One region of the Micromonospora sp. C51 genome, then DNA from elsewhere that is predicted to be linked to it. Evidence: riboswitches for the same ligand, from Rfam matches in the RefSeq annotation. Region 1 holds a riboswitch; the other holds the start of a gene.
The links. Region 1 has a riboswitch for S-adenosylmethionine ahead of KBX50_RS01420 (ABC transporter substrate-binding protein). Riboswitches for the same ligand answer to the same signal wherever they lie in the genome.

Region 1 (5,224 bases):
CGCGGAGTGCCTCTCGTCCGGCTGGAGGCGGCGCTGGTGCACTCCTGGCCGTTGTTGCCCGAGGAGAGCCGCATCGGGCCAGTCGTCCGTGCCGTGAACGACCGAATGACCACTGGGTTCCGGCTCCGCGTCGCGCTCGCTCCGCAGCTGACCGGGCGGGCGGCGCTGTCCGCACTCATCGACCGGCTTGATGCCGGCTGCCGCAGCCCGCTGGAGATCTGGGGTCACGACCGCGTCTTCACCGGTCCGGAGATGCCGGTGCTGATGCGTCAGGTACGTCTTCGGGTGGGGAAGCGAACGATGTACCTTGACCTGTTCGCCGAGGAGGAGCGGGTCAACATCGAGCTGGACGGTGCCGCCTGGCACGGCGAACCGCGCCAGCGCGAGATCGACCTGCGGCGCGATGCGTTACTTGCCACGGTCGGCATCCTGGTGGTCAGGTTCAGCCACCGCCGTCTCGTGCGGGAGCCAGACGAGGTGCGCCGGGAGCCTCTCGCGATCCTCGCCGGCCGGCGCTTTTTACCGAGGCACCAGGCTCATCGCACCTGGGACAGGAAGCGACGTAGCCGGGGATGCTGCGGCGACTCGAAGACCGACTCCGGCTTGCCGGCCTCCAGCACCACCCCGGCGTCCATGAAGGCGACGGTGTCGGCGACCTGCCGGGCGAAGCCCATCTCGTGGGTGACGACCACCATGGTCATGCCCTGGGTGGACAGCTCCGCCATCAGTGCCAGCACCCCCTTGACCAGCTCCGGGTCCAGCGCGGAGGTGGCCTCGTCGAAGAGCATCACCTGCGGCTGCATGGCCAGCGCCCGGGCGATGGCCACCCGCTGTTGCTGCCCGCCGGACAGGTGCGCGGGCCGGGCGTCGGCCTTGGCGGCCAGGCCGACCCGGTCGAGTTCGGCCCGGGCCCGGGTCACCGCCTCGTCCTCGCCGAGCCTGCGGATGCGGCGCAACGGCAGGGTGATGTTGCGCAGCACGCTCATGTGCGGGAAGAGGTTGAACTGCTGGAACACCATGCCGATCCGCTGCCGCAGGGCGTCCGGGTCGTCGCGCAGCACGCTGCGCCCGTCGAGCAGCACGTCGCCACTGTCCGGTTCGAGGAGCCGGTTGACGGTACGCAGCAGGGTGGACTTGCCCGACCCGGACGGGCCGATGACGCAGGCGGTGCCGCCGCGCGCCACGTCCAGGTCCACCCCGCGCAGCACCCGGTGACGCCCGAAGGCGAGGTGTACGTCGCGCAGGCTCAGGCTGACCGAGGTGTTCATCGTTGGTTGCCTCCGGCGGCGCCGGGCAGCGCCAGGTCCAGGTCGTCGGGGTCGTCGGTCGGCCCGGCCGCCGGCCGGCCGTGTCGCAGTCGCTTGTCGATCCAGTTGACGGCGTGGGTCAGCGGCACGGTCAGCGCGAGGTAGAACAGCCCGGCCAGCAGCAGCGCCGACTGGTTGCCGGTGTTGGCCGCGTAGTCCTGACCGATCCGGAACAGCTCGCGCTGACTGGCCAGCAGACCGAGGAAGTAGACCAGGCTGGAGTCCTTGATCAGGGCGATGAGCTGGTTCACCCAGGCCGGCAGGATCCGCCGGATGCCCTGCGGGATGATCACCCTCCGCATCGCCTCGCGCCAGGAGAAGCCCAGCGCGCGGGCCGCCTCCAACTGGGTGGCCTCCACCGACTGGATGCCCGAGCGGAAGATCTCCCCGAGGTACGCCGACGCGATAAGCGACAGCGCCAGGATGCCCAACGGGTACGGGTTCGGCCCCCACACCTGCATGCCCAGCGGGGCCAGGCCGACCCCGATCAGCAGGATCGTCGCCGCCGCCGGCAGGCCCCGGAACACGTCGGTGTACACCCGCGCCGGCCACCGCAGCCAACGGGTACGCGAGATGCCCGCCACCGCCAGCAGGATGCCGAGTGCCGAGCCGAGCAGGGCGGCGGTGACCGCCAGGATCAGCGTGTTCGGCAACCCGACGGTGAGCATCTCGGGTAACGCCTCACGCATCGACTCGCCGTCGAAGAACGTCTCCCACAGGGTGCGCAACGGATCCACGGTCAAACCTCCGCCCTGCTCGCTCGTGGTCCTACCGTCAGGAGGCGGCCGGTGCCGACACGTCTCCGCTGCCCGGGGTGAAGTCGGCCGGGATCGGCCGGCCCGGGTAGTACTGCTCCTGAAGGCGGGTCCAGGTGCCGTCGGCGATCACCTCGTCGAGCGCCTTGTTCAGCGCCTCGCGCAGCGCGTCGTTGCCCTTGGCGAAGGCGTACGCCGTCGGTGCCGGGCTGAGTTCCTTCGCCGCCACCGTGATCCTGCCGCCGCTGTCCGCCGCGGTCTTCTCACCGATCTCGGCGGGGGCGATCCACGCGTCCGCGGTACCGGCCTTGAGCTGGTTGATCGCGCCGTTGTAGTCGGGCACCCGGACCGGGTCCAGCTCCTTGTTCGTGGCGTAGTCGTCCTGGACGGTGCCCTGCACGACCACCACCCGCTTGCCGGGCAACTCGTCGAAGCTGCGCAACGTCGACCCGGCGGGCACGTCGAGCCCGAAGTAGCCGAAGTCGTACCCGTTGCCGAAGTCCACGGTCTTCTGACGTGCCTCGGTGATGGTGATCGAGGAGCTGCCGACGTCGAACTTGCGGTTGCCGACCTGGGCGAGCAGGGCGGAGAAGTCGGTACCCACGAACTCGACAGTCAGGCCGAGCTTGCCGGCGGCGGCGACCAGCAGGTCGTTGTCGAAGCCGGTGAACGTGCCGTCCTTCAGGTACACGTTCGGTGGGGCGTCGGTGAGCGTACCGGCCCGCAGCACCCCCGGTTGGAGCAGGCCGTACGGGTTGTCAGCGGTACTGCCGGCGGAGTCCGAGCCGCAGGCGGTCAGGGTCGCGGCACCGAGGATCGCGGCGACGCCGACGGCGGCGGCGCGGGTCAGGGTGGAAAGGAATCGCACAGGTGTCTCCTGGTCGAGCGGCGGCGGGCACGGACGTGCCACACCGACGGTCCGCCGCAGGGCGGACCGCTGGGATGGGATCGATGACAGAGTGGAAACGGGCCCCGGTCAGCCGAAGCGTCGGTGACCGGCGGCGACGCGGTCAGCTACACGCGGCGCTGCATACCCGCATCATGTCGACGTGGCGGCGTCGGGTCAGGCCCGGGCGGGCCACGGCGGGTCGACTGGGGTACGACATGGCGCTCCTCAAGGTCGTGATGACCTGGGCACCCAGGCCACGCTTGCACCGGAGAACGCTCCGATGCCTGGTCCTCACCCGGGGCACCCCTGCGCGGAGGAGGGTTGCCGGCCAGCGAGCCGGGGCTTGGCGCTGGCACTCATGACCTGCCGCCCAGGCTAGCAACCGCCGCCCGCCCAACGTCCACCCCATATGACCACCCTCACCCCGCCCCCCGCCCCCGAACCAGGTTGATCATGAGGTTGGCGGCATGTTCGATCTCCGCAGCTGCCGCCAACCTCATGATCAACGCGGGCTGGGTGGGGGCGTACGCCCGTCGGGGGTGTTGCCGGGGAAGCGCGTGATCCCTTACGGTCTGCTCAGCGGTGGGCGGTGCGGTCCGCATCCGATGACACCGCCGGTGGTCCACCACGTGGGCCGGGAGGGTGGAACTCCCGGGCCCGACGCGCGTGGTGGGTCGGTCCGGCGGGCGAACCCCGAACCGTGGCCGGCGCGTCGAGGCGCCGGGCCGGCGGCGTCGGGAGCGCGGACATCCACCGGGAGCACCCGTGTATCTCACCCCTCACGAGCAGGACCGCCTGCTCGTCCACGTGGCGGCCGACGTCGCCCGACGTCGCCGCGAGCGCGGCCTGCGTCTCAACTATCCGGAAGCCGTCGCGGTGATCACCGCCTTCCTGCTCGAAGGGGCACGCGACGGTGAGTCCGTCGTCGACCTGATGGCCGCCGGTCGCACCGTGCTCGGCCGCGACGACGTGCAGGACGGCATCCCCGAGCTGCTGAGGGAGGTGCAGGTGGAGGCGACGTTCCCGGACGGCACCAAGTTGGTGACGGTGCACCACCCGATCCCGTGATCCCCGGGGAGATCCTGCCGGCGGCCGGGCCTGTCGAGATCAACGTCGGCCGGCCGGTGACCACGCTGCTGGTGGTCAACACCGGTGACCGGCCGGTGCAGGTCGGATCGCACTACCACTTCGCCGAGGCCAACCCGGCGCTGGACTTCGACCGGGACGCAGCCTGGGGGCAGCGGCTCGCCGTACCGGCCGGCACCTCGGTGCGGTTCGAGCCGGGGGTCAGCCGCCGGGTGGACCTGGTGCCGCTGGGTGGCGCGCGGATCGTGCCGGGCCTGCGCGGCGAGTGCGCCGGAGCGCTGGACGAGGGAGGTAAGGCGTGAGCGTCGTGGATCGGGACCGCTACGTGGCCCTGTACGGGCCAACCACCGGAGACCGGATCCGGCTGGCCGACACGAACCTGCTGATCGAGATCGAGTACGACCACTGTGCCGGCGGTGACGAGGCGGTCTTCGGCGGCGGCAAGGTGATCCGCGAGTCGATGGGTCAGTCCCGGGCCACCCGCGCCGAGGGCGCCCTGGACACCGTGATCACCGGCGCGGTCGTCCTCGACCACTGGGGGGTGATCAAAGCCGACGTCGGGCTGCGCGACGGGCGGATCGTCGCGCTGGGGCGGGCCGGCAACCCGGACACCATGGACGGTGTCCATCCGGATCTGGTCATCGGCCCGGCCACCGAGGTGATCGCCGGCAACGGTCGGATCCTCACCGCCGGGGCGGTCGACACCCACGTGCACTTCATCTGCCCGCAACTTGTCGCCGAGGCCCTCGCCAGCGGGGTCACCACCCTGGTCGGCGGCGGCAGCGGACCGGCCGAGGGCACCCGGGCCACCACCGTCACCCCGAACGCCTGGCACCTCGCCCGGATGCACGAGGCACTCGACACGTTCCCGGTCAACGTGCTGCTGCTCGGCAAGGGCAACACCGTCTCGGAGGAGGCGCTGTGGGAGCAGTTGCGGGCCGGGGCCGGCGGGTTCAAGCTGCACGAGGACTGGGGCACCACCCCGGCGGCAATCGACGCCTGCCTGCGGGTCGCGGACGCCTCCGGCGTGCAGGTCTCCATCCACACCGACACCCTGAACGAGGCCGGGTTCGTCGCCGACACGCTGCGCGCCATCGGCGGACGGGCGATCCACTCGTACCACACCGAGGGGGCCGGTGGCGGGCACGCGCCGGACATCATCACCGTCGCCGGTGAGCCGAACGTGC
Region 2 (5,224 bases), on a different contig from region 1:
CCACCGGTCCTGCACCCGGAAACCGAGCTGCTCGTTGATGGCGATCATGTGGTCGTTGCTGGCCGCGTTGAAGGTGTCGATCACTCGTACGCCCGGCTCGTGGGCGAGCAGGTGCCGCAAGTTTTCGATCTTGGCAAGCAGGCCCAGCCGGTGTCCCCGGTGCTCCGGGTCGACGATGGTGATCTGCTGGAACGAGTGCCAGTCCGCGGAGGCACCGACGTCCAGCAGCGTCCACGCGACCAGCCGACCGGATGCCTCGTGGCGGACGCCGACGTGGTAACGGCGCCGGCCCCGCGCATCCAGCGCCAGCTCGGTGCCGCGCAGGCGATCGGCGTCGACCTGCTCCGGCTCCCACGCCAGATCGCCCATCGGCGCGTCGGCCAGCAGCCGTCCGTCGAGGTACGCCACGTCGGCGGCCAGGTCGTCGGGGGTGTACCCGCGCCAGCACAGCACCTGGTAGCCGGTCGAGCGATCCCGGGCGTCGGCCAGCAGCGCGTCAAGCTTCGCCTGATCGAGGTCGGCGGTGTCGAGGCGTCGCCGCACATCGGTCAGGGCATCGACCGCGCCCATGGCCACAGCGAACGCGTTACCCGGCGACCGGCGGCCGGGCTCGCCGGCAAGCTCAGCGCGGCTCATCGCACTCACCCGTTTACGCCCGCGCTCGCGCAGCAGGCCGAGCCCATGTTCGGCCAACGCTCGGCCGACGCCTCGGCGGCGTTGTGCCGGATGCACGATCAGCTCAGCGGAGGCGTTCTCGGTGTTGTCCAACTGCGGCAGGTCCAGCCGGAGAAAACCGGCCGGCTCACCGTCGATCCGCGCCAGCAGCATGCTGGTTTCGTAGCCCGGCATCGGATGGCGTAGCAGGGCGGTGAATCGTTGCCGGCAGAGGGGCGGGAAGTCCGGCTCGTCGGCGGCCACCTGTGCGGCACCGACCTGATACGCCTGCTCGACGGCCGCCTCGTCGGCGGCCCCGACCGGGGTGATGGTGATGGTCATGCCGGCAGCCTGCGCCAGCGACAGACGAGCGGGCCAGCGAATTTTCGCTGGCCCGCTCGGACGTTGGTCGGGAGGGACGATCGCACAACGCCTCCGGCGCTGGGTCGTAAAGACTGAAAGTCTACGGCGAAGCGCCCTCCCGCACGGAGCATCTTGCGCCGTCCGTTTGCGGTCGTCAAGTCCCTGGCGGCGTGTTTCGCTCACTCCCTGCGAAATGCCGCTTACTCATCCGTTCGTCGTCAGCTCAGCAGGCCCGCGTCGCGAGCGGCCCGCAACGAAGGCTTGATCCGGTGGGTGGGGCCGACCTCACCGGCGACCGCGTCGAGGGTCTTCAGCCCTTCACCGGTGTTGAAGACCACCGTCTCGGCGGTCGGGTCCAGTCGGCCCGATTCGACAAGCTTGCGCAGCACCGCCACGGTCACCCCGCCAGCCGTCTCCGCGAAGACCCCGGTGGTACGCGCCAGCAGGCGTACCCCCGCCCGGATCTCGTCGTCGTCGGCGTAGTCCATCCAGCCACCGGTGCGGCGCACCGCCTCCAGGGCGTACAGCCCGGCGGCCGGGTCGCCGATGTTCAGTGACTTGGCGATCCCGGTCGGCTTGACCGGAGTGATGGAGTCGGTGTCCGCGTGTAGTGCGGTGGCGATCGGGTTGCAGCCGGCCGACTGCGCCCCGAAGACCTTCCAGCCGCCGGCCGGGGCCTCCACCAGGCCGATCTCGACCAGCTCGCTGAACGCCTTGTCAATCTTGGTGAGCAGCTCGCCCGAGGCCATCGGGATGACCACCTGGGCGGGGATCCGCCAACCAAGTTGCTCGGCCACCTCGTAGCCGAGCGTCTTGGACCCCTCCGCGTAGTACGGCCGTACGTTGACGTTGACGAAGGCGGTGTCCTCGAACTCGTCGGTCTCGACCAGTTCGCCGCAGAGCCGGTTCACGTCGTCGTACGACCCGTCGATGGCGACCAGATCACCGCCGTAGACGGCGGTCGTGACGACCTTGCCCTGCTCCAGGTCGCTGGGGATGAAGACCACGGAGGGCGCACCCACCCGGGCGGCGTGCGCGGCTACGGAGTTGGCCAGGTTGCCGGTGGAGGCGCAGGCGAACCGGGAGAAGCCAAGCGCGCGGGCGGCGGTCAGCGCCACCGACACCACCCGGTCCTTGAAGGAGTGGGTGGGATTGGCGCTGTCGTCCTTGACCCAGAGCGGAGCGGTGATGCCCAACTCGGCGGCGAGCTGGTCGGCGGCCACCAACGGGGTGAAACCCGGGTCCAGGGTGACCCGGTTGGCCGGGTCCTGGCCGGCAGGCAGCAGGGCGGCGTACCGCCAGAGATTGCGCGGGCCGGCCTCGATCTGCTCGCGGGTGACGGTGGCGAGCGCGGCCGGGTCGTAGTCGACCTCCAGCGGGCCGAAACACTCGTAACAGGCGTGCTGGGCGGCGAGCGGGTAGCGGGCCGAACAAGCGCGGCAGACCAGGGCACGGGCGGGGCTGGCGGCGGTGTCGATGCCGGACGGGGCGAGCGTCGACGTCATGTCGAAGTCCTCTCATCTTTCCCCGCATCGCACCCTGCGGCGGGGACGGAATTGGCACCTGCCCCGCCGGACGCTCAACGGTGAGCGCGCGAGGTGGTTGCCGGGGCGTCGTCGGGCCGTATCCCTCAGCCCCTCTGGATGAGGTATGCAGTTGTGTCGCCGAGTCTAGGCAATCCGGACGCGGCCGTCGCCTGTCAATCTCAGCCTGTGAGCGAAACCTCAGCGGCGCCGTTCGTGCCCCCCGGCGCCGCTGAGCATCGCCGTCAGGCCGGCACGGACCGCCGTTCGCCCTCGGCCAGGGCGACCGTCGCAGCCCCGCGTCGCCAGAGCGTGTCCACCGCCCAGGTGCCCGGGCCGAGCACCGCCACCAGGAAGAACGCCCAGCAGAAGAGGACGGACAGTTCGCCGTTGTTCCGCAGCGGCAGCAGCGCCTCGGGCTGATGGACCACGAAATACGCGTAGGCCATGGAGCCCGACGCCAGCAGCGCCGCGGGCCGAGTGAACAGACCGAGGAGCACGAGGGCGCCGCAGACCAACTGGATCATCGCGGCGTACCAGCCCGGCCACTGGCCGAGCGGCACCGCCTCGCCGGTGCCACGGTTGCCGCCGAAGACGCCGAAGACGGACGACATGCCGTGAATGAGAAACAACAACCCGATGACAATGCGGAACAGGGACAGAGCCGGCCCGCCGAACCGGTCAGTGCGCATTGGTACCTCCTACGAGTGGGGTGGTGGTACCAGAATGCGGACTCTATAGATAGTTGTCGATGCAATCTCTCTTGTTGGGAACGCTCCCACACGCAGTCTAGCGGCCGGAACTTTCGGGGGTGGCCCTACGGCGGAAATCTTGTGGTCTGCTTACGTGGGTGGCGGGAGCACAAGCCGCCGTGGCCGGGTGCGACGATGCTCCGATGCCACGCACAACGGTCCGCAGCCCAGCCGCCGGTGGGCGTCGGCTCGTCACCGTCTCGGTCTCGATCGCCGCGGCGTTCGGCCTGCTCGCCGGCTGCGCCCCGGCCGGCGACATCGCGGGTGCGCCGTCCGGCCCGGTCCTGGCTTCCCGTGGATCCGGCAGCGCGCCGTCCGACGACGCCGATTCCGGCGGCACGCCCTCCCGGGACGGCGATCCCGGGGGAAGCAACGGCCCGACGTCCGGCTGCCCCGACTCCGGTGTACGGATCACCTACCGGGGCGTCAGCGCCGCGATGGGGCTGCGGGCGATGGGCCTGGAACTGGTCAACTGCGGCGACCGCCCCTACCGGCTGCGCGGCTACCCGGAACCGCGGCTGCGGGACGCGGACGGCGACGTCATCCCGGTTCGGGTGATCCGGGGCGCCAAAGGAATCACGTCCGGCTTCGACGACCCACCCCGCCCCCTGGTACTGGCCCCCGGCGAGGCGGCCGGCACCGCCCTGCTCTGGCGCAACCTGGTCGACAACCCGACAGTGGTGGCGACCAACGCCGAACACCTCGACGTCGCCCCGCTGCGCGGCCGGCCCGCACAAGAGGTCGTCATACAGGGCCGGATCGACCTGGGCAACACCGACCGGCTCGGGGTCAGCGCCTGGCAGAAACGCGAGCCGAGCACGCCGGAGCCGACGCGGGCGGCGCCCAACCCGCCGCCCACCACACCGGTCCCGCTGCTCTGACCAAACGGAGCACGGGCCGAGCGGGCACGGACAGCGTGCTCAGCTGGTGATGTCCTTGCGGGTGAAGCGCCAGAACGCCAGGCCCCAGAACACGGTCGCGTAGCAGATCGCCGAGACCGTGCCCCGCACGATGTCGTCGGTCTGTACGGGCGTGGAGAGCAGTCCCAACCACGCGGTGCTGTAGTGGGTCGGCAGGAAGGACCGGATCGCGCCGAGCGCGGTGATCTGGTCCAGGATGCTGGAGAGAATCCACAGCAGCACCGCGCCACCCACCGCGCCCAGCGCCGCGTCCGTGGTCACCGACAGCAGGAACGCCAGGCCCGCGACCACCAGCAGGACGATCGCCAGGTACCCGAGCACCGCGAGCAACCGCAGCAGCCCCTCGCCCGGCTCCAACTGCGCGGCGACCGTGCTGCGCAGCGGCGACCAGCCGTAGCGCAGGGTGCCGATGGCCAGTGCCGTGCCGGCGAGCAGGATCAGCGCCAGCGCCGAGTACGCGAGCGCGACCAGCAGCTTCACCGTGAGCAGTCGGGCCCGGGGCACCGGAATCGCCAGCAGGTAGCGCAGGCTTCCCCAACTCGCCTCGCTCGCCACCGTGTCGCCGCAGAACAGCGCGACCACGACGACCAGCAGGAACGAGGCGGACACGAAGATGGTGAAGAGGGTGAAGTTCAGCCCGCCAGAGGTAGCGAGATCGATCAGGCTGCCGAACTCGCCCCCGCCGTTGTCGTCGTCGTTGGGGTCGAACTGGAACGCGATCAGGATGATCAGCGGCAGCAGCACCATGAAGCCGAGCGCCAACTGGGTACGCCGACGCGACGCCTGCCGGCGGAACTCGGCACCGAACGGCAGCGTCCCGGCGGGCCGGTAGCCCGCCGCCGCTCCCGAGGCCGCGACGCTTGTCCTGTCCCGCGTCGGCTCGACAGTCGATCCCGCCATCACCGGTCCCCGCTTCCCCGAGAGTTCTCGCCCACCAGGGCGAGGAAGGCGTCCTCCAGGCGGCGCCGGGGCACCACCCGGTCCACCGCGATCCCGGCCCGGACCAACTCGG

Region 2: it holds a riboswitch for S-adenosylmethionine, as region 1 does, so the genes downstream of both, thrC (threonine synthase) here and KBX50_RS01420 (ABC transporter substrate-binding protein) in region 1, are expected to answer to the same signal.

Annotation. Positions count from the first base shown of each region.
Region 1 is NZ_JAGPXQ010000001.1:291,285-296,508, reverse strand. It holds partial or broken gene KBX50_RS33495 (DUF559 domain-containing protein) at 106-480, shown strand; gene KBX50_RS01430 (amino acid ABC transporter ATP-binding protein) at 537-1,268, opposite strand; gene KBX50_RS01425 (amino acid ABC transporter permease) at 1,265-2,044, opposite strand; gene KBX50_RS01420 (ABC transporter substrate-binding protein) at 2,082-2,930, opposite strand; SAM riboswitch class IV at 3,203-3,315, opposite strand; gene KBX50_RS01415 (urease subunit gamma) at 3,717-4,019, shown strand; gene KBX50_RS01410 (urease subunit beta) at 4,016-4,339, shown strand; gene KBX50_RS01405 (urease subunit alpha) at 4,336-5,224, shown strand, end outside.
Region 2 is NZ_JAGPXQ010000043.1:30,502-35,725, reverse strand. It holds gene KBX50_RS27675 (GNAT family N-acetyltransferase) at 1-996, opposite strand, end outside; gene thrC (threonine synthase) at 1,236-2,522, opposite strand; SAM riboswitch class I at 2,532-2,667, opposite strand; gene KBX50_RS27665 (DoxX family protein) at 2,786-3,232, opposite strand; gene KBX50_RS27660 (DUF4232 domain-containing protein) at 3,436-4,173, shown strand; gene KBX50_RS27655 (ABC transporter permease) at 4,213-5,112, opposite strand; gene KBX50_RS27650 (alpha/beta fold hydrolase) at 5,112-5,224, opposite strand, start outside.